2 linked regions of the Synechococcus sp. PCC 7335 genome follow. The protein of the gene in region 2 interacts with the protein of the main gene of each other region in a pairwise test. Links are inferred from orthologs where the notes say so. Each region holds a gene or a part of one and is shown on either strand. Other genes may lie near its edges.

The links. Proteins that work in one complex are often made in the same cells at the same time.
Region 1: the proteins of ligA (region 2) and leuS interact in binary tests that used the Escherichia coli proteins (3 or more experiments, as listed by UniProt). The link is inferred for Synechococcus sp. PCC 7335 from one-to-one orthologs.

Annotation. Positions count from the first base shown.
Region 1 is NZ_DS989904.1:2,693,421-2,700,874, reverse strand. What follows is about bases 2,336-5,515. They hold leuS (leucine--tRNA ligase), read left to right. Parts: upstream 2,336-2,708; coding sequence 2,709-5,315; downstream 5,316-5,515. Other genes in these bases: S7335_RS11755 (response regulator transcription factor), read left to right, coding at 5,453-5,515; S7335_RS11765 (gamma-glutamylcyclotransferase), read right to left, coding at 2,336-2,619. In the rest of the region: 7,8-didemethyl-8-hydroxy-5-deazariboflavin synthase subunit CofH, read right to left, coding at 1-247; S7335_RS11780 (hypothetical protein), read left to right, coding at 427-798; S7335_RS11775 (IS982 family transposase), read right to left, coding at 903-1,781; S7335_RS25935 (hypothetical protein), read left to right, coding at 1,959-2,156; more of S7335_RS11765, read right to left, coding at 2,170-2,335; more of S7335_RS11755, read left to right, coding at 5,516-6,226; S7335_RS27775 (hypothetical protein), read left to right, coding at 6,207-6,362; S7335_RS11750 (DUF262 domain-containing protein), read left to right, coding at 6,608-7,454.
Region 2 is NZ_DS989904.1:1,207,384-1,214,597, reverse strand. The notes cover bases 1,382-4,321. They hold ligA (NAD-dependent DNA ligase LigA), read left to right. Parts: upstream 1,382-1,779; coding sequence 1,780-3,864; downstream 3,865-4,321. Other genes in these bases: S7335_RS05400 (alpha/beta hydrolase), read left to right, coding at 3,982-4,321; hisIE (bifunctional phosphoribosyl-AMP cyclohydrolase/phosphoribosyl-ATP diphosphatase HisIE), read left to right, coding at 1,382-1,652. In the rest of the region: hemL (glutamate-1-semialdehyde 2,1-aminomutase), read right to left, coding at 1-759; more of hisIE, read left to right, coding at 1,008-1,381; more of S7335_RS05400, read left to right, coding at 4,322-5,688; tRNA pseudouridine(55) synthase TruB, read left to right, coding at 5,697-6,665; S7335_RS26660 (photosystem II reaction center protein I), read left to right, coding at 6,877-6,993. UniProt on the Escherichia coli protein: DNA ligase that catalyzes the formation of phosphodiester linkages between 5'-phosphoryl and 3'-hydroxyl groups in double-stranded DNA using NAD as a coenzyme and as the energy source for the reaction.

The sequences.
Region 1 (7,454 bases), 1.5 Mb from region 2 along the record:
CTTGGTCGGCGTCACGGCGGAAGGCGCAAAAGCTGCAGTGCTGCTCACAGATATTAGTGTAGTTGATGTTTCGGTTTAGTACGTAGGTGACCGTATCCCCCGCCTGCTGATGTCGCAGGGTGTCTGCTGTTAGACGAACGGCTTCTCTATCTGTCTTAGAGTCTACTTTGAGCAGAGCGATACCTTCTTCTATCGAGATGTCCTGACCTGCGATCGCCCGCTCTAAAATCATCTTAATCTCTGACATCAACCTGCCTATCAACCCATTGCATCACCCTACTAGCTTAGCCTCTGAACGCCTTAGTGATAAACACCCTTCAAAGAGCTGTTTAGATAGCCGTCTAGGTAAAAGTGCTATCGTTAACCTACTGACCTATCTCGTGCATCCCTCATACCAGTGCCATGGTGCTTTCGAGCGAACATCCAATGGCAAAGCATAACGCAACTCGGGAACAGCCCACCGTTACTTGGGAACCACTTCCAGACAACTTTGTTCTGCCTGATGATCCTGGGGAAAATATTCAACAGCCCCCACTCGCCGCCGCTCTTACTGATGCACTAGGAGAGAATGGCCTTATTCAGCCAGAGATGCTAATCGGTTCAAACTTTGGCCTAGTTGCCAACCTCGACAAACGTATTGTTGTCAAAGCGCCTGATTGGTTTTATGTGCCATCCGTCCTACCTATTCGAGAAGACGTTATTCGCCGTAGCTATACGCAACATACCGAGGGCGACGATCCGGTCGCGGTTGTGATGGAATTTCTCTCCGCCGATGACTGCGGCGAACTTTCTATATAGATCAGTTCCTCCCTATGGCAAGCTCTACTTTTATGAGCAAATTCTACAGGTGCCCACTTACGTCACCTACAATCCCTATGAACCTAGCTTAACGTCAGTTCGGTTTAAGCAGCAGGGGGAAGTTCCCACTCCATATGGAGAGAAGGCTTCTTCGGTTGGTGGCAATAAGCAATCAGTCCACAGAGGATGTTGACCCAGCAGTTGACCGGACTACGGTGACGAGAATGCTCTATCTGCGAAATGTTCTTCAGTTGGTCGATAATCGTTTCGATGATGGAACGTTTGCGCGAGAGCAGCTTGTCAGTAAGCCGCACTAGCTGGTTCTTCATATTGCGCCGAGGCTTAGCAAAGAACTCGATGTTGAACACCTCGAGTAGTTGCTTAGCCAGCTGCTTCGATACATAGCCTTTGTCTGCGAAGACTTTTCCCCATAGTCCAGTGAGTAAGTCAAAGGCGGGCTCACGGTCGTCCGTATTGCCCGGGGTCAGGGTGAGGTTGAGTAGTTCACCGCACTCGTTCACCACGAGGTGTAGTTTGAAGCCATAGAACCAGCCGACAGAGGTTTTGCCCCTAGCCGCCGTATCTTTGCAGACCTTATGCTGCCAGATCCGACGGTTGTGGCAGACCGATAGACTGGTCGCATCGATAAAACTAATGCCTGTACAACGGCCGAAGCAGCGCTTTAGATAACAGCACAGCGGGAACAAACAAGAGGGCGTCCATTCGACAAAGCGGTTATAGCTGACTAGCGTTGGAAACGCTTGCTTCCAGTACTGGCATACATGATGAACGTAGTAGTGTTTGAAGGTGCGGTAGTGGCTTTGGTGAAAGCCGATGAGTATCGTCATGATTTCGCTCAAGCTCAGTGAGCGAGCGCGTTGTCGCGTCTTCAGATGGTGGCTTAGCAGCTGACGCTGCCAGAGGGGTTCAAACACTTGGCAAAAGTCATCGACGTGGCAGAACAGTTCTTCTAAGCTGAACATAGTGGAGGATAGGGCTGATGGGTTTTACAACTTCAGCTTACCTATCCTCCTTTCTTCAAGCTTTCCTTATCCCGAACTGACGTTAGCTTAGAGGTTCGAGGCCTTGAGAACGGTCAATACGTCCTACAGGCCGCTGATGAGGATGGCCGATTTTGGATACCAGAACTACAGCTAAACTTGGGAATATGGAAAGGGGAGCGCCTAGGTAGGACAACTCACTGGCTGCGCTGGTGGGATGAGTCTGGTAGCCTACTGCTGTGGAGCGCTGAACAGGTATTGGTAGAGCGGCAGAAAGCTGAAGCAGCAAGACAGAAGGCTGAGGCGCTTGCCATGCAGCTAAAGGAATTAGGGGTCCACCTGGATACTTTGACCTAATGTTTAAGGCTATTCATCTCCAATCGCCATTAGGTAGGTATATTCCACCACGCGATCGCACCCCTTCCTCAGACATCACATAGCTCCAAGCCGTTTGCAAAGGCTGCTGCGCTAAGTCAAAAGCTGTCATCTCACAGCGCAAGTACTCATTCTCAAAATCGCTTCGATTAGGAGAATAGCCTTCTAACCGATCCAAACCCTGGAGGATATCGGCGCAGGTTTCAGGCGGCTGAACGAACCTAAGTAGAGAGCCCTTCACCCAATCATTGCCGACCGTCATCGCCGGATAGCCTAGACGTGGAAAACTATACAGACGTCCCTTCACCATCGCCGGAATTGCCTCAGTCAAGTACATGCCACAAAATCGAACATGAAAGCGCCCGCCCGGCTTCAGCGTACCATAGACGAATACAGCAAGATCAGCATCGAGTTCACGAACGGACTTGGAAATATCAGATTTCATCGGATTCTAAAGCCACAACATATCCTCAAATCCACTTCACCCTCTAAAATACAACCTTAGGCAAGCGAACAAAAAGGAACTGTAGCAGCGTGGAAGTGCGATATAGCCCAGCAGAAATAGAAGCGAAATGGCAGCAGTACTGGGCTGACAATGCCCTAAACAAAACATCCGCAGATCTAGGGCCAGACGCCAAAAAGTTCTACGCCCTTTCGATGTTCCCCTATCCATCGGGCGATTTGCATATGGGCCACGTCCGCAACTACACGATTACCGACGTAGTTGCCCGCGTTCGTCGAATGCAGGGCTACAACGTCTTACACCCAATGGGTTGGGATGCCTTTGGCCTACCCGCCGAGAACGCGGCGATCAAGCGTGGGGTCCCTCCGGCGGACTGGACGCTCAAAAATATTGCTCAGATGCGCGATCAGCTCAAAGCGCTGGGCCTTTCCTACGATTGGAACCTGGAAGTGGCAACCTGCTTACCTAATTACTACCGCTGGACCCAGTGGATCTTCTTACAGTTTTTTGAGTCAGGCCTTGCCTACCAAAAAGAAGCGGCGGTGAACTGGGACCCAATCGACCAAACCGTTCTGGCAAACGAACAGGTAGATAGTGAAGGCCGTTCCTGGCGCTCTGGGGCAAAAGTCGAGCGCAAATTGCTCAAGCAGTGGTTTTTCAAAATTACCGAATACGCCGATCAGCTCCTAAATGATTTAGACAAGCTGCCCGGCTGGCCCAATCGGGTTAAAACCATGCAGGCGAACTGGATTGGTAAGTCCAAAGGCGCACAGGTCACTTTTCAGACTGGCGCTGGCGAGCTAGAGGTCTATACTACTCGCCCCGATACGCTTTGGGGCGCAACGTTCATGGTGGTCTCTCCTGAGCATCCGCTAATGGAAAAGCTCACCACGTCTGAGCAGGCCGAAGCTGTTCAAGCTTATCGAGCGGCGGCGGCTGAACTCAGCACAATTGATCGCACGGATGAGGGAAGAGAAAAGACGGGCGTCTGGACAGGCAGCATGGCTACCAATCCGGTCAATGGCGAAGAAATTCCAATCTGGACCGCTGACTACGTGATGATGGACTACGGCACGGGCGCAATTATGGCTGTGCCTGCTCATGACCAAAGAGACTTTGAGTTTGCACGTAAGTTTGACTTGCCTATTAAGGTAGTTGTCCAGCCAGAAGGAGAGTCTTTTGAGGGCGCGACGATGAGCGCAGCCTATCCGCATGATGGGGTGATGGTGAATTCTGGGCCGTTGGATGGGGTACCGGCAGGCAAAGGGAAGAAGAAAAGTGTGGGGCGAGCGATCGCATACCTACAAGAACACTCGCTTGGCAAAGGCACCACCAACTATCGTCTGCGCGATTGGCTAGTGTCTCGTCAGCGCTACTGGGGCGCGCCCATTCCGGTAATTCATTGTCCAAAGTGTGGCACGGTGCCTGTTCCCGAAGTGGATTTGCCTGTCAAGCTACCTGAAAACGTAGAATTTACTGGGAAGAGCGTACCTTCTTTGGCTAAGTTCGACGATTGGGTAAACGTGGCTTGCCCGAGCTGCGGAACAGGTGCCCAACGTGAAACCGATACGATGGACACTTTCTTAGATTCGTCTTGGTACTTCTTGCGCTATGCCGATGCTAACAATGAGGAGAACGTCTTTTCTAAGGATCGGGTTAACAAGTGGCTGCCGGTTGATCAGTATGTAGGTGGGATCGAACATGCGATTTTGCATCTGTTGTATTCTCGCTTTTTCACTAAAGTGTTGCGCGATCGAGGGCTTCTCGACTTTGACGAACCTTTTGAGCGCCTGCTCACTCAGGGCATGGTACAAGCGATCACCTACAAGACGTCTGACGGTCAATTCATCGTTCCTGAAAACATCGCCGACTTGAACAATCCCGTCGATCCAGACACAGGCGCACCGCTCAAAGTCTCCTTTGAGAAAATGTCAAAATCTAAGTTTAATGGCATTTCTCCGATTGCTGTTCTAGAAAAGTACGGTGCAGACACTGCCCGTATGTTCATTTTGTTCAAAGCGCCACCCGAAAAAGATCTTGAATGGGATGATGCTGACGTTGAAGGTCAATATCGCTTTCTCAATCGGGTCTGGCGAGCGGTGATTGAATTTGCCCAGTCTGACAACGCCGCTAACCTTGTGAGCGCTAGCGACAAGATCGACCAAAGCACACTCAATAAGGCCGAAAAAACGCTTCGCCGTGCTACCCATACCGCTATCAAAGAGATCACGGAGGATATCGAAGGCGACTATCAGTTCAACACGGCTGTCTCTGAGCTGATGAAACTCAGCAACGCCATCAACGATACCAAGGACAAAGCCACTCCCGTCTTTGCTGAAGCCATCTGCGCTTTGGTAAGGCTAATTGCACCTTTTGCACCCCACATTGCCGACGAGCTATGGTCTGCTCTGACTATAAGCTCGGGCTTTACCGATTCTGTTCATCGACAGCCGTGGCCCAAAGTCGAATCGGCCGCCCTGGTGGCTGATGAAATCACGCTGGTTATTCAGGTGATGGGTAAGACCAGAGGAACCCTCCAGGTGCCTGCTAGCGCCGACAAAGCGGCGTTAGAAAACTATGCTCGTGGATCGGAGATAGCCCAACGCTATCTAGACGGTAAAGAGATCAAGAAAGTGATTGTTGTACCTGGCAAGTTGGTCAACTTTGTGGCCACATAGCAACCCGCATTTGTATTGGGAAATACAAACTTAATCATCGTTAGTATAAAGTCAGGAAAGCATCGCCAAAATTACTGTGCAGACCTGATAAGATTTGCCTAGAGTCTTTAGCCGTAAATATACATAGGACGTACCCCATGGTTGCGCTGACCTCACCTCAACTTCAAACTGATGTTCGAATTGGTTTGGGCAAAGTTTTACTTGTCGAGGATGAAGAACTCATCCGCGAGACAGTGGCGCTCTCCTTGGCAGACGAAGGGTTTGAGGTTTGTGTCGCAGACAACGGTCAGCGAGCGCTAGAGATGATTCTAGGGGGTATAGAGCGAAGCGGAGCAGAAAAGCCCCAGCCAGTGGCCCCAGACATCAGTTTAATCATTCTAGACTTGATGCTCCCTGGGATGAACGGACTTGACCTTTGCCGCCTGGTCAGACACCAAGGCATCGATATCCCTATCCTTATCCTTAGTGCAAAAGGCACTGAGACCGACCGTGTCCTGGGGCTTGAAGTTGGCGCAGATGACTACCTGACTAAGCCCTTCGGTATCCGGGAGCTAATTGCCCGATGCCGCGCGCTTCTTAGGCGCTGCCAATCCCAGGACAAACCCAACGAAAAATCTATTCTCCGCTTTGCCGATATCGCTTTACACACTGATGAGTGTCGGGTTTTCCTAGGTAGTACTGAAGTTAGTCTTTCGCCAAAAGAATTCAAAATTTTAGAATTACTCCTCAGCCAGCCTAAGCGCGTCTGGTCGCGTAACCAGATTATTGATCAGGTTTGGGGCTACGACTTTATGGGTGATAACAAGACGGTAGACGTACATATCCGCTGGCTGCGTGAAAAGCTAGAGGAGAATCCTGGTCAGCCAAAGTATCTAAAAACCGTACGTGGCTTTGGCTATCGCTTGGGTTAGCTTTCGATTCTACGTCAGTGTGGGTGTGCCAGAGTTTTGGCGCTTCAACAGATGGGTGTGGCGTATCTATCAGCTTGAGTCTGATGTCTATGTAGAGACTGATCGCAGCCCAGCTTTTCCTTCTGTAGAAAAATAACAGCTCTATACTTTTCTAAAAGTGGCTGAGGAAGATCAAATCAAAGCGGTAATATACTTGCGCCAAAGTTTTCAGCAGTAGCTTTTGTAGAATGAAGAGTTTAGACGGTGGTTTTAACTAATTCACTGCAGATCTATTCACGACTGCAAACGGCCAAGAATGCATCAATAGATTAGAGACTAGGGTATGCTCTGTGATAACAAGTGCTACTGGCCTCGCTAGATAGCAGATTATCAAGAAAGCATATGCCTGTAGCTATTCATGCGACTGAAAAACCGTTGTTCAAAATTTTTAGCGACGACTTTTTCTTTTCTATTCCACCTTACCAACGTCCTTATGCTTGGACCATAGAACAGGCAAGCGAATTACTGACAGATGTACTTGCATTTCTAGAGGGGTCTTCATGCTCTGTATCAGACGTCAATCCCTATTTTCTGGGGAGCATTGTCTTAATTAAATCTGACGATCCCAAAGCCGATGTTGTTGATGGACAGCAACGTTTAACAACGCTCACTATCCTTCTTTCAGTTCTTAGGAAACTAGACAAAAGCGGTCTAAATCTTGAAAACTACCTTTACCAGCCAGAAAACATAGTAGCGCAAATACCAGCCCGTTATCGGCTCAAACTACGCGAGAAAGATGAGAGATTTTTTCGTGATTATATCCAAGAAGAATTCGGACTAGAGAATCTACTGCAGTTGGACAGTGCTCAAATTTCAGACAGTCAGCAGCGTATCCAAGAGAATGCTCGTTATTTTCTAGAAGTACTGCGCCCCCTAGATGAAGCAAAGCGTCTACGGCTTACTCAATACTTAATGACGCGATGCTTTCTAGTCGTCGTCTCTACGCCTGACTTGGACTCGGCATACCGCATATTTTCTGTTTTGAATGCTAGGGGATTAAACTTAAGTCTCGCCGACTTGCTTAAGTCGGAGATCATAGGAGCCATTCCCAACCACCAACAAGAGAGATATACGCGGATTTGGGACAGTGAAGAAGAAGACTTAGGACGAGAGGCATTTCAAGAGATGTTCTCGCATATTCGAATGATTCACAGGAAGGCAAAGCTTCGCGAAACAGCTCTCAACGAAT
Region 2 (7,214 bases):
GATGCGAAAGCCAGTCATGACCTCGTCAAACACCAAAAGCGCATCGTTATCTTTGGTAATCTCCCTTAACCCTTCTAGAAAGCCAGCATCGGGAGTGACAAACCCAGAGTTACCGACAACGGGCTCTAGAATCACGCCGGCGATCGCGTCAGGATTCTCGGCAAAGAGCTTTTTGACGGCTTCTAAATCGTTGTAGGGTGCATTTAAGGTATCAGCCGTCGCTGCTTTGGGAACCCCAGGCGAATCCGGCAGACCAAGCGTCGCCACCCCAGAACCAGCCTTGACCAAGAACATGTCAGCATGGCCATGGTAGCAGCCTTCAAACTTGATAATTTTGTTACGACCAGTAAAGGCACGCATCAAGCGCAGCACTGCCATACAGGCTTCTGTACCCGAGTTAACAAAACGGACCATCTCAACGCTAGGGACCGCATCAATCACCATTTCAGCTAGCACATTTTCTAACTGGCAAGGCGCACCAAAACTGGTCCCGTTATCGAGAGCAGCATGAAGCGCTTCTAGTACCTCTGGGTGAGCGTGACCACAAATCGCCGGGCCCCAGGTGCCCACGTAATCAATATATTTATTCTCGTCTACGTCCCAAACATAGGCGCCTTTAACCCGTTTGAAGACGATGGGCTGACCGCCAACAGAACGAAAAGCACGAACGGGAGAACTGACGCCACCGGGCATTAGAGACTGAGCCGCTGAGAAAATCTCGTCAGACTTGGTTGTTTTTAGGGTCGTGGTGCTAACCAAAGCGCGCTCCTGAATGAGTGTTGAAAAGCAGTGTTTTTTATCGTAGCGGGTTGAGTTCGCTTTTGTTTTTGAATAGTGTCGTAATGTTACGACCTTGTTAATTAATACGGGTAATCAAGCAACCCTAGGCAACCACCAATCGAGCAGTCGCTAGCTGAGTAAATGAAGTGCTATAGCAACAACACAAGGTTCAACACTCGCTCAGCCTGTAGCATAGAGACTATATTTCTGCTAACTCTTAACCAGCTATGACTCCGTTCTCGGGCACTGTTCCAATCGATCAGATTCGCTTTAATCAGCAGGGACTAGTGCCTGCGATCGCTCAAGACTATCTAGATGGCACCGTGCTGATGATGGCTTGGATGAACGCCGACGCGCTGCAAAAAACGATGGCCACTGGTGAGGTGTGGTACTGGAGCCGATCGCGCCAGGAATTGTGGCATAAAGGAGCAACTTCTGGCCATATCCAAAAGGTCCGGGGCTTACGCTACGACTGTGATAGCGATGCGCTATTAGTCACGATTGAACAGGTGGGCGATGTTGCCTGTCATACCGGAGAGCGCAGCTGTTTTCATCAGATTGACTTGGACGGGACTCAGGGGGTTCTGCCGCCGCCTGCGGATACGCTCTCGCAGGTGTTCAGTGTGATTCGCGATCGCCAGCAAAATCCTCAACCGGGATCGTACACTAACCAGCTTTTTGAGGGCGGCGATAATAAAATATTGCAAAAAATCGGTGAAGAAGCTGTCGAGGTCGTCATGGCCTGTAAAGATAACGCACCTGATGAGATTGCTGGGGAAGTGGCCGATCTGCTCTATCACACGCTCGTGGCGATCGCCCACCACAACGTAGATCTCAATGATGTCTATCGCAAGCTTCAATCGAGACGATAAACTTCAATCGAGACGACAAAACAGAGCGATAAAAGCCCAAAACGCCTGGAGTTGGACAGCATAGTCGTTATCAGGGCATAATTAACACGGCATTAGTACAAATAAACTACCAACAATAGGAGGTGAAGTGGTGCAAGAACAGGCTGAGCGAGCATCCGCCCAGACAGCTGGGCTACCACCTGATCTAGAGATTGAGACAAGAGCGGCTGAGCTGCGATCGCAGCTTCAAAAAGCTAGCTATGCCTACTATGTGCTCGACGCACCTGAGCTGCCAGATTCGGTTTACGATCGGCTCTACCGAGAATTACAAACGCTAGAAGATCAATACCCAGGGCTACAGACGTCAGATAGTCCTACCCAAAGAGTCGGGGCCGAGCCCGCAGAACAATTTACCTCCGTTCGCCACAATATTCCGCTCTACAGCCTTGAAAATGCCTTCGACACCGAAGAGTATTTAGACTGGCAGGCGCGCTGGCAGCGACTAGAGCCCGACGTAGGTGAAACGACCGCCGTCGCCGAACTCAAGATTGACGGGAATGCCCTAGCCCTCACCTACGAGAATGGCATGCTCATACGCGGCGTGACCCGTGGTGATGGCATTGCCGGCGAAGATATCACTCAGAACGTTCGCACGATTCGCACAATTCCCTTGCGACTGCACATAGAGAATGGCCAAGCGCCGCCGCCTGTTGTTGAAGTGCGTGGTGAGGCTTTTTTGCCGCTAGATGTATTCGATGATATTAACCAAAAGCGTCAGGCCGAAGGGACAGCGCTCTTTGCCAACCCGCGCAACGCGGCGGCGGGAACGCTCCGTCAGCTCGATGCTAAAATCGTCGCCGAACGTCAGCTTGATTTTTTTGCCTATACAGTGCTGATGCCAGAAGGCACGGGCGATCTAGACGCGCCGACAACTCAATGGACCGCACTCGATCTTCTGCAAACGCTTAGATTTCGGGTCAATCCCCACCGTAAGCTGTGCCAGCGTGCAGCAGAAGTGGCTAGCTACTACGATGAGTGGGAAGAAAAGCGCCACGATCTGCCTTATTTAACCGATGGAGTTGTCGTTAAGCTCGATAGCTTTGAACTGCAAGATCGACTGGGTTTTACCAACAAATTTCCGCGCTGGGCGATCGCCCTTAAATATCCCGCCGAAGAAGTCCCGACGACGCTGAATAAAATCACCGTTCAGGTAGGGCGCACGGGTGCGATTACGCCCGTTGCTGAACTGAGTCCTGTGCAATTAGCAGGCACTACCGTCTCACGAGCTACCTTGCACAATGCCGATCGCCTCATCGAACTCGATCTGCATCTGGGCGATACGGTGGTGGTGCGAAAGGCAGGAGAGATTATTCCCGAAGTCGTTCGCGTGCTGAGTGATCTAAGGCCTAAAGGCGCAAAAGCCTATCAGCTACCAACGAACTGCCCAGTTTGCGATCAGCCTGTTGTCAAACCAGAAGGTGAAGCCGTCACTCGCTGCGTGAATCAATCTTGCCCGGCCATCTTGAGCGGCAGCCTGCGACATTGGGCAAGCCGGGATGCGTTGGATATCAGCGGCTTGGGCGAACGGTTGGTTCAAAGCTGGATCGATCAAAGCGTTGTGACTTCAATTGCGGATCTCTATGACCTCACGCTTGAAGATCTGTTGCCGCTGGAACGGATGGGCAAGCAGCTAGCAAACAAACTTTTGCAGGCGATCGCCCTTTCAAAGCAAAAGCCCTGGGCTAAGGTTCTCTACGGATTAGGGATTCGCCTAGTAGGCAGTACCAATGCTCAAATTTTGGCCAATAGATTTCCCTCGGTGGCGATGCTAGCAGCAGCAGATGAAAGCGTGATCGCCCAAATCTACGGTATTGGCCCAGAAATCGCACAATCTGTCCGGCAATGGTTTCAGCTACCGGCCAATCAACAGCTGATCGCCCGACTAGAGGCAGCGGGGCTTCAATTAGAAGCGACCCCTCAGAAAATTGATCAGCGGCCACAGCCTTTGATGGGTAAGAGTTTTGTACTTACGGGTACCTTGCCAACCCTAAAACGTGCTGAGGCAAAAGCTCAGATTCAAGCAGCAGGCGGTAGGGTAAGCGGAGCGCCAAGTGCTAAGACAGACTATGTTGTGGTTGGCGAGAATGCTGGGTCCAAACAGGCAAAGGCAGACGAACTAGGGCTAAAACAACTGACAGAAGCTGAGCTGATAGAACTTCTCAGCAGTTCTTAATCTGATTTTGAGCCGAGTGATAGCGCTATGAGCTACTTTAACTATTGGCAGATGGAACTAGCCGACTGACTATCTATGTGGATCTTGCAATCAGGGCCCTATTCACTATTCTCATTTTTGTTTCAGCAAAGATTTTTCAAGCAGGGGGTATGGGGCCTAGGAATAGGACTATTGCAAGCGGTCATCGCATTCTCTCCTCAAGCAGCTAGACCTGGACAGGCGGCTGAAAAGATTGTCTTTTATCTGGGATCAGGGATTGAACGGTCTCTTTCTGTTGATTCTTTGACGCTCTATGCGAAAGAGGGCATTATCACCGAAGAATTTTCCGCCTATCTACCTTATCTACGTCAGCTCGATGCAGCCAGCTTGAATCGAGCCCGCGAGATTCTAACAGAGCGAGTAGATACAGATGTGACGACCGTCTCACAATTTAGCTACACCGCACAGGGGGAATATATACTCCAACAGATCGGAGAAGTTTTTCGAACAGGCGCCCGGCTATCTGGCGCAAGTGGGTTGCGGGGTGCAGCGATATTGTCCGCAGCTGATCCAGAAGAAGGATTAACCCTGTTGAATGTGATTCAACGATTTCCCACGCCAGTGCTGCGAGTAGATATCCGTCAAGGGATTGCGATCGCCCGCCAGTTCGATGCCGCATTTCAACAGTCAGATACTGCACTACAACTAGTCGAACAGCTTTCTCTAGCAAGAGCGACTGAAGATCTCCCCGGCGATACCTCTGCTATTAGACTCACCCAACTAGTCACAGAACCGGGTCCTTTTCAAGTCAGACGTCAGCCGATCCGGACAAAGGCAAGCGATCGCCCCGTCGATATCTATATACCGACCTTCTCCACCGGCTTTCTCCATAGCGCTATGCGAAGAGACGACTTTGTTTGGCCAGCGGTTGTGATTTCTCACGGACTTGGCAATGACCGTAATACCTACGCCTATCTCGCGGAGTTCCTAGCTGAGCACGGCTTCGCGGTGATCAACATAGAGCATAGAGGTAGCAGCGATGAACAGGTCTCCGGGCTATTCGCTGGGTTTAGGAACGAAGTGGTAGATACCGATGAGTTTGTCGATCGCCCTGAGATGATCTCGCAGGTATTAGACGAGCTAGAACAAAGAGATAACTTACTTGAGAAAGACGGCGGACGCATCGACTTCAATAATGTTGGCGTCATTGGTCAATCCCTTGGCGGATATACGGCCCTTGCGGTAGCGGGTGCACCGCTTAATCTCGAACAGCTGCGAACAGACTGTCCGCTCACAGAGCTAAGCTTTAACGTCTCACTACTTCTGCAGTGTCAAGCCGTCGAACTTTCACAGGAAAATAGTTTCAGCACGAGTCTTAGCTTCCGAGATCCTCGTATTCGTGCTGTGGTCGCTATTAACCCGATCACTAGTAAGCTGTTTGGCCCAGAAGGTCTCTCTGAAATAGACATTCCGCTGCTGCTGATAGCAGGTAGTAACGACACGATCGCACCGGCTCTGCCTGAACAGATCCAGCCATTCACATGGTTGACTACGGCTGATCACTTTCTGCTAGTAATGCAAGGGGCAACTCACTTTTCAACCATTGATATTACTGGAACAGAAGCGATTGATCTGCCCCCTGCAGTCGTCGGGCCTTATCCTGAAATTGCTCAAGACTATACTGAGGCAATGAGTCTGGCCTTTCTCAATACCTACCTTAAAGGCGAAGAGGAATATGCTTCTGTGCTCACCAGCGCCTTCACAACTCGCTTTAGTCAGCCAGAAATTCCGCTTAGCTTAATCTCAGAACTTACGCCAGAGCAGTTAGCAGAACAGGTTAAGTAACAACGTTCATGATTCATGGGTTTATCAATCTCAACAAACCAGTTGGCTGGACCTCACATGACTGTGTTGCCCGCACGCGCAAACTCTTGGGCACCAAGAAAATTGGACACGGCGGAACCCTTGATCCACTAGCCACTGGCGTTTTGCCATTAGCGGTAGGGCGAGCGACGCGGCTATTACAATATCTGCCAGAAGGAAAAGCGTATCGAGCGGTGATCAGATTTGGAGTGATCACAACAACAGACGACCTCGAAGGTAACATCGCCAAGCAGCAAGATGCTACTGAACTAGAAGAAGCTGCGGTAGATGCGGCGCTTTCTCAATTTATTGGAAAGATTGAACAAGTTCCCCCGATGTATAGCGCCATCCAAGTAGAGGGACGGCGACTATACGATCTCGCACGAGCAGGCAAAGCAGTAGAGGTTCCTAAACGGGTAGTCACCATCGAGCACTTAGTCAGTCAAAGCTGGAAGCCAGGCGTGCAGCCGGAGCTAACGGTAGATATTAAGTGTGGTGCTGGTACGTACATTCGCTCTCTGGCTAGGGATCTAGGTGAAGCAGTAGGGACCGGCGCAACTCTAGCAGGACTAACGCGCACTTACAGCAGCGGATTTAAACTCACAGATAGTCTCACTTTAGAAAACTTGGAAAAGGCGATCGCACAGAATACTTTTGCACCCGTTTCAGCTGGAAAAGCGATGGAACACTTAGCGGCAATCACGCTGCCGCCAGATCTAGCTCGGCGTTGGCAGCTGGGGCAAAAGCTAGAAATTACAGCGGGTATTCCTATCCCTCAACCGATCGGCGATCACGCCAACTATCCACCAGTTCGCATTCTAGAAGCAACTACCCAAACATTTTTAGGAATCGGCGAAATTCGTAGCCTGCCTTTTGACCCTCTACCTTCTGACCCTCTATCAGTAGAGTGCGCTACCAAGATTCTGGTGCCAAAGCGCGTCTTCTTAACAGCAGATTAACGCTACTCATGTTTGTAACTTTTGTTCACACGCCTCTTAATAACTCTCGTAGTGTTTAGGACATACTCATCGGCTTAAAGCGTTACGGGGCAACAGGCAACTCTACCCACGAAGTAAGGATGCATCCTTACTTCGCGACAACTATTAATGAAGAGGAGAGAGATTACGATATGATTAAGATTACTGTTACAAGCGCGTTTGGAGATAGGAAATGGTAACGCTCAAAATCGTTGTATATCTTACGGTTTCATTCTTTGTTGGCCTCTTTATCTTCGGATTTTTGAGTGGAGACCCTGCCCGCAATCCGAGTGGTAGAGATTTTGATTAATTTGTACGCCTAAGAGCAAGCCCTAGGATACAAACCCCAGGATACAAACTAAAAGCTCAGGACCTAGAAACGATGTTGCATTGCGTCCTGAGTTTTTTATGTCAAATTTTTAGAGTATAAAGGCGCTTTGACTAGTCAGATAGTCAGACTGATATTTCAGCTGACGATAAGGCCAGTTCATAACCCGGTTAGTTCGCTATGGTCAATTCTCGTAGCTGTGT